2 regions of the Luteibacter sp. 1214 genome follow, and region 1 is predicted to be linked to the other one. Evidence: predicted binding sites of a transcription regulator. Region 1 holds the regulator's gene; the other holds the start of a gene.
The links. Region 1 encodes FliA, which starts transcription of late flagellar genes. Its sites were predicted from a motif close to TAAAGTTTNNCNNNCNNNGGCCGATAA; they were not measured.
Positions count from the first base shown of each region.

Region 2: a site for FliA is predicted at 1,853-1,879, ahead of J2X57_RS07415 (methyl-accepting chemotaxis protein). Genes of this name have one in related genera too.

Region 1 is NZ_JAVDSQ010000004.1:297,439-304,381, forward strand. It holds gene flhB (flagellar biosynthesis protein FlhB) at 1-276, shown strand, start outside; gene flhA (flagellar biosynthesis protein FlhA) at 280-2,391, shown strand; gene flhF (flagellar biosynthesis protein FlhF) at 2,425-3,792, shown strand; gene J2X57_RS12290 (P-loop NTPase) at 3,863-4,738, shown strand; gene J2X57_RS12295 (RNA polymerase sigma factor FliA) at 4,735-5,466, shown strand; gene cheY (chemotaxis response regulator CheY) at 5,520-5,921, shown strand; gene J2X57_RS12305 (protein phosphatase CheZ) at 5,932-6,573, shown strand; gene J2X57_RS12310 (chemotaxis protein CheA) at 6,581-6,943, shown strand, end outside.
Region 2 is NZ_JAVDSQ010000002.1:624,822-631,764, reverse strand. It holds gene J2X57_RS07430 (TonB-dependent receptor) at 1-97, opposite strand, end outside; gene J2X57_RS07425 (FecR domain-containing protein) at 122-1,144, opposite strand; gene J2X57_RS07420 (sigma-70 family RNA polymerase sigma factor) at 1,141-1,683, opposite strand; gene J2X57_RS07415 (methyl-accepting chemotaxis protein) at 1,933-3,510, shown strand; gene J2X57_RS07410 (glycosyltransferase family 39 protein) at 3,628-5,277, shown strand; gene J2X57_RS07405 (YrbL family protein) at 5,380-6,000, opposite strand; gene J2X57_RS07400 (LTA synthase family protein) at 6,133-6,943, shown strand, end outside.

The sequences.
Region 1 (6,943 bases):
GTGGCCAAGGGTGTCGACGTCCTGGCTCAGCAGATCCGCGATGTGGCGGGTGGGGCGAAGATTCCTGTGGTGGAAGCGCCTCCGTTGGCACGAGCCTTGTATGCAACTACGGAAATCGGACGCGAGATCCCGTCGGCGCTGTATGTCGCGGTGGCCCAGATTCTGGCCTACGTGTTCCGGCTGAAGCAGGCGATCGCCATGGGCGATCTCCCGCCGGAGCTACCGAAGCAGGAGATCGACCCGGACCTGCTCGGCCCCTACCGCATGGATAACTGACGAATGGCCGCTTCCACCAACCTGATGGGTACGTTCCGGCAGATCGGCCGCCGAGGCGTGGCGGCGCCGGTCGCCATGCTGATCATGCTTGGCATGATGATGCTGCCGCTGCCGCCCTTCATGCTGGACCTGCTGTTCACCTTCAACATCGCGTTGTCGCTGGTGATCCTGCTCGCCACCATGTACGTGATGCGCCCGCTGGAGCTGGCCTCGTTCCCGACGGTGGTGCTGTTCGCCACCTTGCTGCGCCTGGCGCTGAACATCGCTTCCACCCGCGTGGTGCTGCTGCACGGTCATAACGGCCCGGGCGCCGCGGGCAAGGTCATCGAGGCCTTCGCCGAGTTCGTCATCGGCGGCAACTTCGCCGTCGGCTTCGTCGTCTTCGCCATCCTCACCATCATCAACTTCGTGGTCGTCACCAAGGGCGCCACCCGCGTGTCCGAAGTGACCGCCCGCTTCACCCTCGACGCCATGCCCGGCAAGCAGATGGCGATCGACGCCGATCTCAACGCCGGTCTGCTGACCCAGGAACAGGCGCGCGAGCGCCGCCAGGAAGTGCGTGAGGAAGCCGACTTCTACGGCTCGATGGACGGTGCGTCCAAGTTCGTCCGCGGCGATGCCACGGCGGGCATGCTCATCCTCGCCATCAACATGCTGGGTGGCTTCTTCATCGGCATGTTCCAGCATGGCCTGTCGGCCGGCGAAGCCGCGCGTACCTACACGCTGCTGACCATCGGTGACGGCCTCGTCGCCCAGGTCCCCGGCCTGATGCTCTCGATCGCCACGGCGGTCATCGTCACCCGCGTGTCCAAGTCGCAGGAGATGGGCAAGCACGTGATGGGCCAGCTGTTCGGTCAGCCCAAGGCGCTGGGCGTGGCCGCCGCCGTGCTCGGCACGATGGGTCTGATCCCCGGGATGCCGAACATTCCGTTCCTGCTGCTGGCCGGTGGCGCCGGCTTTGCCGCGTGGAAGCTGCAGCAGCGCAAGAACCTCGTTGCCGAGGGTGGCGCCACCGGCACGCCGGGTGCCCCGGGTACCGATCTGGCGCTGGAGTCCGCGCCGCCGGCCGAGCGTCTCGAACTCTCGTGGGAAGACGTGGCGCAGGTCGACACCATCGGCCTGGAAGTCGGCTATCGCCTGATTCCGCTGGTGGACAAGGCGCAGGGCGGCGAGCTCATGGCGCGGATCAAATCCGTGCGTCGCAAGCTGTCGCAGGAGCTCGGCTTTCTCGTCCCGTCCGTCCACATTCGCGACAACCTCGATCTCGCACCGCACGGCTATCGCATTTCGCTGATGGGCGTGCCGATGGGCGAGGCCGAAATCCATACCGAGCGCATGCTGGCGATCGATCCGGGCCGAGTGCACGGGACGATCAATGGCATCGCCACGCGCGATCCCGCCTTCGGCCTCGATGCCGTGTGGATCGAGCCGGGCATGCGCGAGCACGCGCAGACGCTGGGCTACACCGTGGTCGACCCGGCCACCGTCATCGCCACGCACCTGTCGCACATCCTGCAGAACCACGCCCACGAACTCATCGGCCACCAGGACGTGCAGCAGCTGCTCGACCGTCTGGCCCAGCAGACGCCGAAGCTGGTCGAAGATCTCGTGCCCAAGCGGCTGTCGCTGGGCGCGGTGGTCAAGGTGCTGCAGAACCTGCTCGCCGAGCGCGTGCCCATCCGCAACTTCCGCGGCATCGTCGAGTCGCTGGCGGAGCACGCGGGTCAGAGTCAGGATCCCGGCGTGCTCGCCGCCGCCGTACGCGTCACGCTCGGTCGTCAGATCGTGCAGGAGATCGCCGGCCTGGGTTCGGAAGTGCCCGTCATTACTTTGGCGCCGGAACTCGAGCAGATCCTGCTGCAGTCGCTGCAGGGTGGCGGTCCCACCGGCGCGGCCGTGGAGCCGGGTCTGGCCGATCGTCTTCAGCAGAACGTCGCCGAGGCCGCACGACGCCAGGAAGCGGCCGGCGAACCGGCGGTATTGCTGGTCTCTCCCGCGCTTCGTCCATGGCTTTCGCGCTTCACGCGTCATGTGGCCCAAAACCTGCATGTACTCGCTTACAACGAAGTTCCGGATAACCGACGCGTCAAGCTGGTGACGGCGCTCGGCAGGTAAGTGGGGAATGAACATGGACACAGGATCGAACGCATGAAAATCAAACGCTTCGTAGCCCCCGACATGCGCCAGGCCATGCGCCAGGTGCGCGACGAGCAGGGCCCGGATGCCGTGATCCTGTCGACCCGTCGGCTGGACGACGGTATCGAGATCATCGCGGCGCTGGATTACGACGAAGCGCTGGTGCGTGAAGCCGGCTTCGGTGTCGATCTTCCGCCGCGCGAGCGCGAGGAAGCTCCGATCCGCGCGCGCCGCGACAACGACTTCGCCGCCCGCATCGATCAGGCCAAGGCCGCGACCGCCGCCGCTGTCGAACGTGTGACGCGCGGTGCTCCGGCGCCCGCCGCTCCGCAGGTCGCGAATCCGAATGCGCCGCAGCGTCAGTCGAGCGCCGCGCTCGCCGCCAGCGTCGCCGATGTGGTGCGCGCCGCGACGGTCGCCCCGAACCACAACGCGAACAGCGACGCCGCCGTCAATGGCGTGCGTGCCGAGATCAACAGCCTGCGTGAGATGCTGGAAGTGCAGTTGTCCACGCTCGCCTGGAATCAGATGGACCGCGACCAGCCGCTGCGCGCCCGCGTGCTCCGCGAGATGACCCGCCTGGGCATCGACGGCGACGTGGCTCGCGCGCTCTGCGCCGAGCTGCCGCCGGGCATGACCGCCGAGCAGGCCCGCTACCTGCCGCTGGGCATCCTCTCGCGCAACATCCGTACCAGCGGCCGCAACGCCGATACCGCCGGTAGCGCCGTCACCGCTCTGGTCGGCACGACGGGCGTCGGCAAGACCACCACCATCGCCAAGCTCGCGGCGCGTGCGGTGCTCCGCCACGGCGCCTCGAACGTCGCGCTGATCAGTGCCGACCAGTACCGCATCGGCGCGGGCGCCCAGTTGGAACATTACGGCCGCCTGCTCGGTGTGCGCGTCTACAACGCCCACGATGCACAGAGCCTCCGCAACGTGCTGCTCCAGCTGCGTGGCAAGCACACCGTGCTGATCGATACCGCCGGCCTGGCCGGTAACGACCCCAAGCTCCAGCAGCAGTTCGACACCCTGCGCGCGATGACCGAGGTGCGTGTCTGCCTCGTGCTTGCCGCGAACGCGCAGGCGCAGGCCATCGACAACGCGATCCGTGCCTACGCGCCGCTGGCGCCGCAGACCGCGATCCTGACCAAGCTCGACGAGGCCCCGCTGATCGGCGGTGCCCTGTCGGCCGTCATCCGCCACGGACTGCCGCTGGACTACACCACGGATGGCCAGCGCGTGCCGGAAGACATCGCCTCCGCGGATGCGCGCAAACTCGTCTGCCTGGCCGCTCAACTCGTCAAGCAGCGCACCGACGAACCGGACGACGCGATTCTCGCCGACCGTTTCGGCTTCTCCACCGCGCCAGCCATCGCCTGACACCGGGAACTGAAGTAACGTGACCACGGCATCCGCATCCGCACACCCTTTCACGGCAGTGAATTCCTTCATGAACACACACGTCGATTCCACCCAGGCTGCTGGGCTCAACTGGCTCGCCGACCGTCGTCCCACGCGCAGCATCGCGGTGGCGGGCGGCAAGGGCGGCGTGGGCAAGACCACGGTGGCGGTCAACCTCGGCATGGCGCTCGCGATGGGCGGCCGTGACGTGGTCCTGCTGGACGCGGATCTGGCCATGGCGAACATCGACGTGCTGCTGGGCCTGCAGCCCACGCGCCATCTGGGCCACATGCTCGAAGGCGAGTGCCGCATCGAGGACCTGATCCTCCACGCCAACCACGGCCTGAAGGTGATCCCGGCGACCTCGGGCGCGCGCCGCATGGCGCAGCTGCCGAATATCGAGCACGCCGCCGTGATCCGCGCCTTCGACGAATACCCGGTCGCCCCCGAATATCTGATCGTCGACACCGCCGCCGGCATCTCCGACAGCGTGTCGATGTTCGCGGCAGCCTCCGACGAAGTGGTGGTCGTGGTCTGCGACGAGCCGGCCTCGCTGACCGACGCCTACGCGCTGATCAAGGTGATGAGCCGCGAGTTCGACGTGAACCGCTTCCGCATCGTCGCCAATATGGTCCGCCATGCGCAGGAAGGCCGTCAGCTGTTCGAGAAGCTGGCCCGCGTGACCAACCGCTTCCTGGACGTGTCCCTGGATTTCATGGGCATGGTTCCGCACGACGAGTACCTGCGTCAGGCCATCCGCCGCCAGGCGGCCGTGGTCGACGCCTGGCCGAGCAGCCGCTCGGCGGTGGGATTCAAGAATCTGGCCCGGTCGGTCGATACATGGGGTGAACCCGAACCCCGGGTGCAGGGTCGCATCGGCTTTTTCGCCGAACGGAACCACATGGGGGGAGGGCTGCCGCTGTGAGTGTCGCTAGCGAATACCTTGAAATCACTAGAGTTCCAGCGGATCAACTGGTTAAAACGCATGCACCCCTGGTGCGCCGGATCGCCTATCACCTGATGGGCCGCCTGCCGCCAAGCGTGGACGCGAATGACCTCATGCAGGCTGGAATGATCGGACTGCTCGAGGCCGCAAGAAATTACTCGCCGACTCGCGCGGCCAGCTTCGAGACCTATGCGGGCATCCGCATTCGTGGCGCCATGCTGGACGAACTGCGCAAGACGGACTGGACCCCGCGCTCCGTCCACCGGAAGTTGCGCGAGGTGGCTGAAGTAACGAGGCAGATCGAGAACGAAACGGGTGGCGACGCCGAAGACGCGGAAGTGATGAAGCGGCTGGGTATCGACGCCATGGAGTACAACCAGATTCTGGCCGACGCGGCGAGCGCGCGGTTGCTGAGCCTCACGGCGCCGGAAGGCGACGAAGGCGCGGCGATCGACGTCGCGGACCCCGACGCCTCGGGCCCGGAAGGCAACTTCGAGAAGAACGGCCTGCGCGACGCGTTGGCGCAATCGATCGACGGCCTGCCGGAACGCGAGAAGCTGGTGATGTCGCTGTACTACGATGAAGAGCTCAACCTGAAAGAAATCGGTGTGGTACTTGGTGTGAGCGAGTCGCGCGTGTGCCAGATCCATGGCCAGGCCCTGATTCGCCTGCGTGCACGCATGACGGGTTGGAAAGACAAGCAGTGACGGCATCGCGGTGCCGTCGCCGGTAAAGAAAAAGCACGTGGCGGAGAGCAGTTTTGGACAAGAACATGAAGATCCTCGTGGTGGACGACTTTTCCACCATGCGGCGCATCGTCAGGAATCTCCTGGTCGAGTTGGGTTTCACCAACACGCTCATCCAGGAAGCCGAAGACGGTAACGCGGCCCTCGCGTTGCTGCGCTCGCAGCCGATCGACCTCGTCGTCACCGACTGGAACATGCCCAACATGACGGGCATCGACCTGCTTCGCGCCATCCGCGCCGATGCCGGTCTGAAGTCCTTGCCGGTGCTGATGGTGACCGCGGAAAACAACCGCGACCAGATCATCGCCGCCGCGCAGAGCGGTGTTAACGGCTACGTCGTCAAGCCTTTCACGGCGGTCACGCTGAAGGAAAAGCTCGACAAGATCTTCGAACGACTCGCCGCGGCTGCGGGCTAAGGGAATAACGATGAATACGATGCTCTCCCCCGGCCAAGAGGTCGTCCCCGAACTGCGCGAGCTGCTCGAGGCCGACGACGGCGCCGCCTTCGAAAAGGCACTCGACAACCTTATCCGCAGCCGCGAGCAGCACCTGTTCCTGGCGCTGGGCCACCTTGCGCGCGACCTGCACGAATCCGTGCGCCGCCTCGCTTCGGACATTTCGACCGACGGCGTGCCCGGGAACATGAGCGATGCGCGCAAGCATCTGCGTGACGTGCTCGAGATGAGCTCGACCGCGGCGCACCGCACGCTGGACTTCAGCGAAAAGCTGCGTCCGCAGGCCCAGGCGCTGGCGAAGCAGGCCGACGAAGTGCTCGTGCTCGATCACGCCGATCCGGCGTTCGGCGCCAATGCCACGGCGCTTGCCGTGCGCGTGGGCGATTTCGCGCAGAGCTGCGACATCGGCCTGGGCGAAATGGTCGAAGCCCAGTCGTGGCAGGATCTTTCCGGTCAGCGCGTGGCGCAGGTCGAGGCGTTCATGGCCAAGGTCGAGTCGTCGCTGGTCGAGCTGGTCCGTCTGACCGGCTCGCTCGCGGGCGGCAATGCCCCGGCCGCGGACAAGGTCAGCCAGGACGAAGTGGATCGCCTCCTCAGCGAATTCGGATTCTGAGCCCGCTATGAGCGTGGAGCTGGACAACGAGCTGCTCAACGTCTTCCTGATCGAAGCGCGCGAACTGCTCGAGAGCCTGGGCGAGCAGCTCGTGGATCTCGAAGCGTCGCCGAACGACACGGAGCTGCTGAACGCGGTCTTCCGTGCGTTCCACACCGTGAAGGGCGGTGCGGGCTTTCTTGGGCTCAATCCCATGGTGGAGCTGTGCCACCGTGGCGAAGATCTTCTGAACGAAGCGCGTAACGGCACGATCGTGCTCAACGCCGCCTTCATGGATGCGCTGCTCGAGTCGCTCGACCTGCTCAACGACATGATGCGCGCCGCCGATGGCGGCGTGCCGATCGAGCCCGCGCCGCGTTCGCTGCTCGAC
Region 2 (6,943 bases), on a different contig from region 1:
CGGCCGGAACCTCGGCGGCGCAGGCGGCGCCGTGCGCGAGCACTAACGCCAGCGCGCCGGAGATTGCGCGCCGGCGCCCGCGAAGCGAGTACTGCAAGACCTGCGGCCCCAACGGTGGTGTTCAGCGCGGCCTGGCACCCCGCGTCATGGCGGTCTGACGGGTGAGTTCCAGCCGGTCGGTATAGGCATCGACGCGCACCGGAAACACCCGGGGCAGTGCCGCCACCCAGCTGTCGATGGTATCGACCTGCACGGTGCCGGTAAACGTCAGCCTGCCCAGCGCGGGATCGGCGAGGCGGATAGGCCGGCTGCTGTAACGGTTGACGTTGTCGACCACGGACGACAGCGGCTCATTGACGAATTCCAGCCGATGGCCGCGCCACGCGGTAGCCGTGGCCGGATCGACGTCCAGAATGCGCATGGCGTGAGTCTCCGGATCGAATGAGACTTCACGCCCCGCACCGAGTTCAATGGTGCCGTCGTCGCCCTGGGCGCCCGTCGGCGATACCTGCACCCGGCCTTCGGTCACCGCCACGGTGACCCGGTCGCCGGTGCGGCGCACGTTGAACGCCGTGCCGAGGTCGCGAATACGCAGTGGCCCGGCATTGACCACGAACGGACGCTCGGCATGCGCCACCCGGAAGAAGGCCTCGCCCGCATCCAGATCGATCGCCCGCTCGTCGTGGCCATAGCGCGTGGTCACCGAGGTCGCGCCCCCCAGCTCGATGCTGGAGCCATCGGGCAGGTCGATATCGCGATGGCCGGCACGTTCGCTGGCGTACTGGCGAGTCGAAGCCTCATGGGACGGGCGCAGGCCGATGAATGCGCCCGCCCCGAGCAGAGCCAGCGCCGCCACCGCAGCGGCTGCCATCGCGATGCGCGGCCGCCGTGCACGATCCGGCTGGAGCGGGGCCGGGGCGTAACGCTGCACGAAGCGTTCGCGCAGCGACGGGGCCATGGCGCCCGCCGCCTCGGCCAGCGCCGAGGCGCGCTCGAACGCTTCCGCATGGCGCGGATCGGCCTCGAGCCAGTCGCTCCAGTCCAGCAGCGCTTGTTCGGGCAGGTCGGGATCGCGCAGCTGGGCCCACCAGTCCGCGGCGGTGTGTTCGACAGGGCGATCGATGCTAACGGGGGTCAGGGTCACGAGGGGTTCTCCGCGCGGTCGCGGCGTTCTCGGCAATGCGCCAGGGCATTGCCGACGTGGTAGCGCACCATGCGCTCGCTGAGCTTCATGTCCTTCGCGATGGAGGCGAAGTCGCGTCCGTCGATCACGTGCATAACGAAGGCGCGGCTGGTCTTGGGTGGCAACTCGTCCAGGGCCTGACGCAGGTCGCGCCATTGCTCGTGGGCCGACGCGTGTTGTTCGGGAATCGGCGTGACATGCCAGTCGTCGGCATCGGGATCGACCGGGGCCAGGGCGCGTACGTTCCGCATCCGCAGCTTGTCCACGGCCAGATTGGAGGCCGCACGGAACAGAAACGCACGCGGCGAATCGATCTTCGTCGCGTCGTCCAGCGCAAGCAGTTTCAGATAGACCTCCTGGGCCACCTCCTGGGCGTCGGCAAGCGAATTCAGCCGTGCCCGCAGGAAGGCGACAAGAGCCGAGTTGTGCTCACGGAACAGGGCGACCACCTGGGCGGCGCGCTTGCCCCCCGGTGAGGCGCCTGCCTCGGAAGAGTCCATGGTGTGTCTGACCGCGTTCATGGGGCTGGGTATCAATGGTCGCACGGTGGGAAATCGGCGCCCGTACGGGCAGGGACGAACGCCGATTTCCGCACCGGCGAACACCCTAGACGTGCCAGCTCCGGAAAATTGAAATGGGCCCTTTCACATCCGCATCGGCCGATACCGGTCAAGGCGTGGTGGACCGTGCCGATAAAGAGCCTATCCCTCACGATGCAAGCGGACTGCGTCTCCATCCGGTCCCCAGCCATGACGTCGTTCAACCGTTTTCGTATCGCCACCCGGCTTGCCGTCCTGGGTGCCATTCTCCTTGCCGCGACGGTCATCGTCGGCATCGGTGGCTGGCGGGGCCTTGCCCGTATGCACGAGGTCCAGGTGGCGTCGGCCCGCACGGCGCTGGCCTATTCCACCGCGGCGGATACCGCTCGCGTGGCCCAGGTCGACTTCAAGAAGCAGGTCCAGGAATGGAAGGACCTGTTGCTTCGCGGTGCCGATCCCGCCGCCTTTCAGAAGTACCGCGCGGCGTTCGGCACGCAGGCGGACGCCGTGAAGGCGGACCTGGAGCGGCTGCGTGCGCAGCTGGCCGGCGTGGGGTCGTCCGTGGCCGAAATCGACGCCATCGAAGCGACGCACGCTACCCTGCGCGAGAAATACCTTGCCGCGCTTGCCCAGTACGCGGCGTCCAATCCGGGAAGTGCGCACGTGGTCGATGGCCTGGTGAAGGGAATCGATCGCGCTCCGACGGCCGCGATCGATGACATCGTGGCCCGGGTGCAGAAGGAGTCAGCGACGACCTCGGCTCGTCTGGAGGACGAAAGCGCCGCGGCCTTCCGCGCCGCCCTGATTCTGCTCGGTGCGGTCGTGCTGGGCGCGGTCGCGCTCTGTGTGGTGATCACCGTGCTGCTCGCGCAGAGCATTACGCGGCCGATCGGTCGGGCCGTCTCCGTCGCGGAAGCCGTGGCCGAAGGCGATCTTTCGACTGACATCCTCGTCCACGGCCGTGACGAGACGGCGCAGTTGCTGGGCGCGCTGGCCCGCATGAACCGACAGCTGCGCCAGGTCGTGACGACGATCCGCCAGGGGGCGGAAGAAATTTCGCAGTCGACCGGTGAGATTGCCGAAGGCAACCTGGACCTCTCGTCGCGCACGAGCGAGCAGGCCGCCGCGCTCGAAGAGACGGCCTCGTCCATGCAGGAATTCACGAGCAGCGTGAACGGCAATGCCGCGAACGCCCGCGAGGCGCGCGGCATCGCTGAAGCATCGTTGCTCGGCGCGCAGGAAGGCGAGGTCGCCATGCGCGACGCGGTCGACGCAATGGATCGCATCGCCGACGTGTCCGGCCGGATCGCCGACATCACCGCCGTCATCGACCGGATTGCCTCGCAGACCCACATCCTCGCACTCAACGCGGCCGTGGAAGCGGCACGTGCCGGTGAGGCGGGACGCGGTTTTCATATCGTCGCGGCGGAAGTACGCACGCTGGCGGGTCACTCGAAGCAGGCGGCCAACGAGATCCGCCTCCTGGTGGACGAATCGGTCGAGACGATCGCCGACGGCGCCCGCCGCATCGGCAGCGCAGGCAGCGCCATGACCGAACTCTCCAGCGGCGTCGAGCGCATGACTCATTCCGTGCGTTCCATCGCCAGGGTCAGTGACGCCCAGGCAGCGGGCATCCTTCAGGTGAACGAGGCCGTGCGTCAGATCGACGAGGTCACCCAGAGCAATTCGGCCCTGGTGGAAGAGGCCGCGGCGGCGGCCGACGCCGTGAAGCAACGGGCGCGCGAACTGGTCGACAGCGTGGCCTTCTTTCAGCTCGACGCCGCCTGATAAGGCGTCTGTAAGCGTCTGTCACAAGAGGTCGGCTAGGATGGCGCGACCTCAGCCGCCGTCCCATGTCCGCACTTGAACGACGAACGATCCTCCCGACGTGAATTTTACGGGTTCATGCTCATCGCCCTGGCGGTGCTGGCGGCGGGAATAGGACTGCGCGACCCGTGGCCGCCTGACGAACCCCGCTTTGCTCTCGTGGCGCGGCAAATGCTCGAATCCGGCCAGTGGCTGTTTCCCCATCGTGGGATGGAGCTCTACTCGGACAAGCCGCCGATGCTCATGTGGACCGAGGCGGCGTGGATGTGGCTCACCGGTGGCTGGCGTGGCGCCTTCCTGCTGACCTCGCTGTTATCGGGCCTGGGCACGCTGGCGCTGGTCTGGCACGCCGGGCGCCGTCTCTGGGACGCTCGCACCGGTCTGTACGCGGCGATCGTCGTGCTGTCGACGATGCAGTTCATCGACGTGATCCGGCATGCGCAGATCGATCCGCTCTCGCTGTTCTGGATCACGCTGGGCAACGTCGGCATCCTGATCCATTGCCTGCGTGGTCCGAGCTGGCGCATGTACTGGCTCGGGTGCTTCGCGGCGGGGCTCGGGGTGATCACCAAGGGCGTCGGTATCGTCGCGCTGCTGATGTTGATTCCTTACGGCGTCATGCGTTTCCGGCAATGGCCGGGCGTCACGCGCACGCAGGGCGACGGCTGGCGCTGGGCCGGCGGTGCGCTGGCTTTCCTGATCGCCGTGTCGCTCTGGCTCGCGCCGATGCTGATCGCCGCGTACGGGCTGCGCACGCCGGAATACCTCGCCTACGTGCAGGACATCCTGTTCCGCCAGACGGCGGAGCGCTACGCCAACTCCTGGCAGCACGCGGAATACCCGTGGTTCTTCCTTGGCGTCATCCTGCAGGAATGGGTGCCGGTATGGCTGCTGATTCCCCTGATGGTGCCGCGCTGGCGCGAGGCGTTGCGCCTGCGCGAGCCGCGCGTCTGGATGCCGCTGGTGTCGTTCCTGCTCATCCTGGTGTTCTTTTCGATTCCCCGGGGCAAGCGGGCGATCTACATCCTGCCGGCCTTGCCCATGCTGGCGCTGGCGATCGCGCCTTACCTCGGCGAGTTGCTGAAGGCACGCTGGTTGCAGCGGTTCTGTCTGGCACTCACCGCGATCTGCGGCGCCGTATTTGGCGGCGTCGGACTATGGGCGCTGCTGAAGCATCCACGAGCGGCGCAGAAGATGGCCGCCCGCTACGAGCTGACCGACGGCGGCCATACGTTGTGGCTCGCGCTGGTGGTGATCGGTGTGCTGTTCCTCGTCTGCGCGGCGCTCTGGCGGACGCGACGCGGTGTCATTGCGTTGCTGGTGGGCATGGCGGCGGGCTGGATCGTCTGGCCGGTGATGACCTACCCGGCGTTGAATGCCAATGAATCGGCGCGACAGGTGATGATGCGCGCCGACCAGCTGATCGGCGCCGACGGACAGCTTGGCCTGGTGTTGTGGCGCGAGGAAAACCTGTTGCAGGCCGTGCGGCCGGTGAAGGAATTCGGCTTCAGCAGGAGCGGTCCGGAGCAACTGGCCGATGGGCGTGCCTGGCAGAGGGAAGATCCTGCGCATCGCTGGCTTCTGGTGACCGGGCAGGCGCTGGACGATTGCGTCGTGAAGGAGCGCGTGCTGTTCGTCGGGCTCGCCAACGGGCTACGGTATTCCTTGCTGCCTTCGGCGGCTTCGAAAGCGGCATGCTTGCCGTCAGGGCTCGTGACCGATCGCTAGAAGCTTTCGCCAGCAGGGCTGGCTCCTACAGGGCTACGGCACCCACCAAATGCCGCGCTCTGGCAGGAGCCAGCCCTGCTGGCGATGCAATCTTGCCGGGCCTCAAAGCGCCGGCGCCTCGGCCTTCGTCCGCCTGAGCATCCGCTCGTACTTCTTGTTGGTCCGCGATGCGTTGTGCGCCCGATTCATCGAGCAGTGCGGAATGATGTTCTTCTCGCCGAAGCCATCGATCATCACCAGCCTCGGCCCACCGCGGGAATCCTCGCCGTACACCACGTTCCAGGCATGCAGGTCGGCCGCGATCACGTTATGGCTGAGCAGCCGCGCATGGAAACTTTCCAGCTCCGTCTGCGTTACGGCGGTGAACCCCTCGGCCTTGACCCAGTCGTGGAGGGTAGGCGCCAGACCACCGTCGGGCCGGCGCACCTTCTCCACGATCTGCCCCAGCCCGATGTCCGTCATCTCCAGGCCGACGACCCGGGCGATGGGCACGTCGTCATAGCCGCCGGTATAGATGCTGCTGACGTATTCGCGAAACTCGCGCACGAAGTCCTTGTAGGGGCCGCTGCGGGCCATGCGGCGATACCACGGGGCGGCGTTCCAGCGCGCTTCGATCGATTCGCTGGCGATGACCTTGATCAGCAGGTCGGGCTCGTCGGGATGCTGGTACACCTCGCGGACATGCCCGGTGGCGATCGGCTTGGCTTCGGCCAGTCTGAACATCGTGGATCCTCATGCGGCGGCATGAAAGCCGGCTGTAAGTCGTTCGTGGGGCGCACAGTGTAAAGTCATGCGCCTGTAACTGGCGTTTTTCCACGCGTGGCGGCCCGCCACGCCCCGGTCCGGACTTCCATCGTGCGCAAGCTTACCTGGCGTTTCATCGTCGCCGTCCTCGTCTTCCTGACGCTTTCGCGCGTCGGCCTGTCCGTCTGGCAGTGGACCCGCGTCCACGATGCGGGCGGCCTCTGGCCGATCCTGCTCGGTGGCTGGCGCATCGACCTCTCGCTGCTGGCCATGGTGGTTGCGCTTCCCGCGCTGTTCTCGCCGTGGCTGGGCCACCGCCGCTTGCCCACCCGGATCGCGGCGTGGTGGTTGCGCTTTTGGTGGCTGCTCTACGTGCTGCTCGAAGTATCGACGCCGCAGTTCATCGCCGAATACGACACGCGTCCGAACCGTCTCTACTTCGAATACCTGACCAGCCCCCGAGAAGTCGCCTCCATGCTGTGGCAGGGCTACAAGCTCTCGGTCGGCGCGGGCCTCATCGTCTTCGCGCTGATCGCCTGGCTGGGTTTCCGTCTGCTGCCGACCCGCCAGCCGGATCGTGCGCCGCTACGCGGCTGGTTGCGCCCGGTGGTTACGGTGCTGGCCTTCGCCGTGCTGTTCCTGGCCGGCCGCGGCACGTTGCAGCATCGTCCGCTGAATGCCTCGCAGGTCGCCTTCACCAACGACGCGATGGTCAACACGCTGCCGCTGAACTCGCTCTACAACGTGCTCAACGCCGCGCTGGCGCTGGGTAACGAGCGGTCGGCCTCCGCCGTCTACGGCAAGATGCCGGAAGACGAAATGAACCGCATCGTGCGCCAGACCGCCGGTTTCGACGGCGCGCCGATCGACCCGCAATACCCGAGCCTGCATCGGCAGGAGCCGACGCGTCAGGGTGACAAAC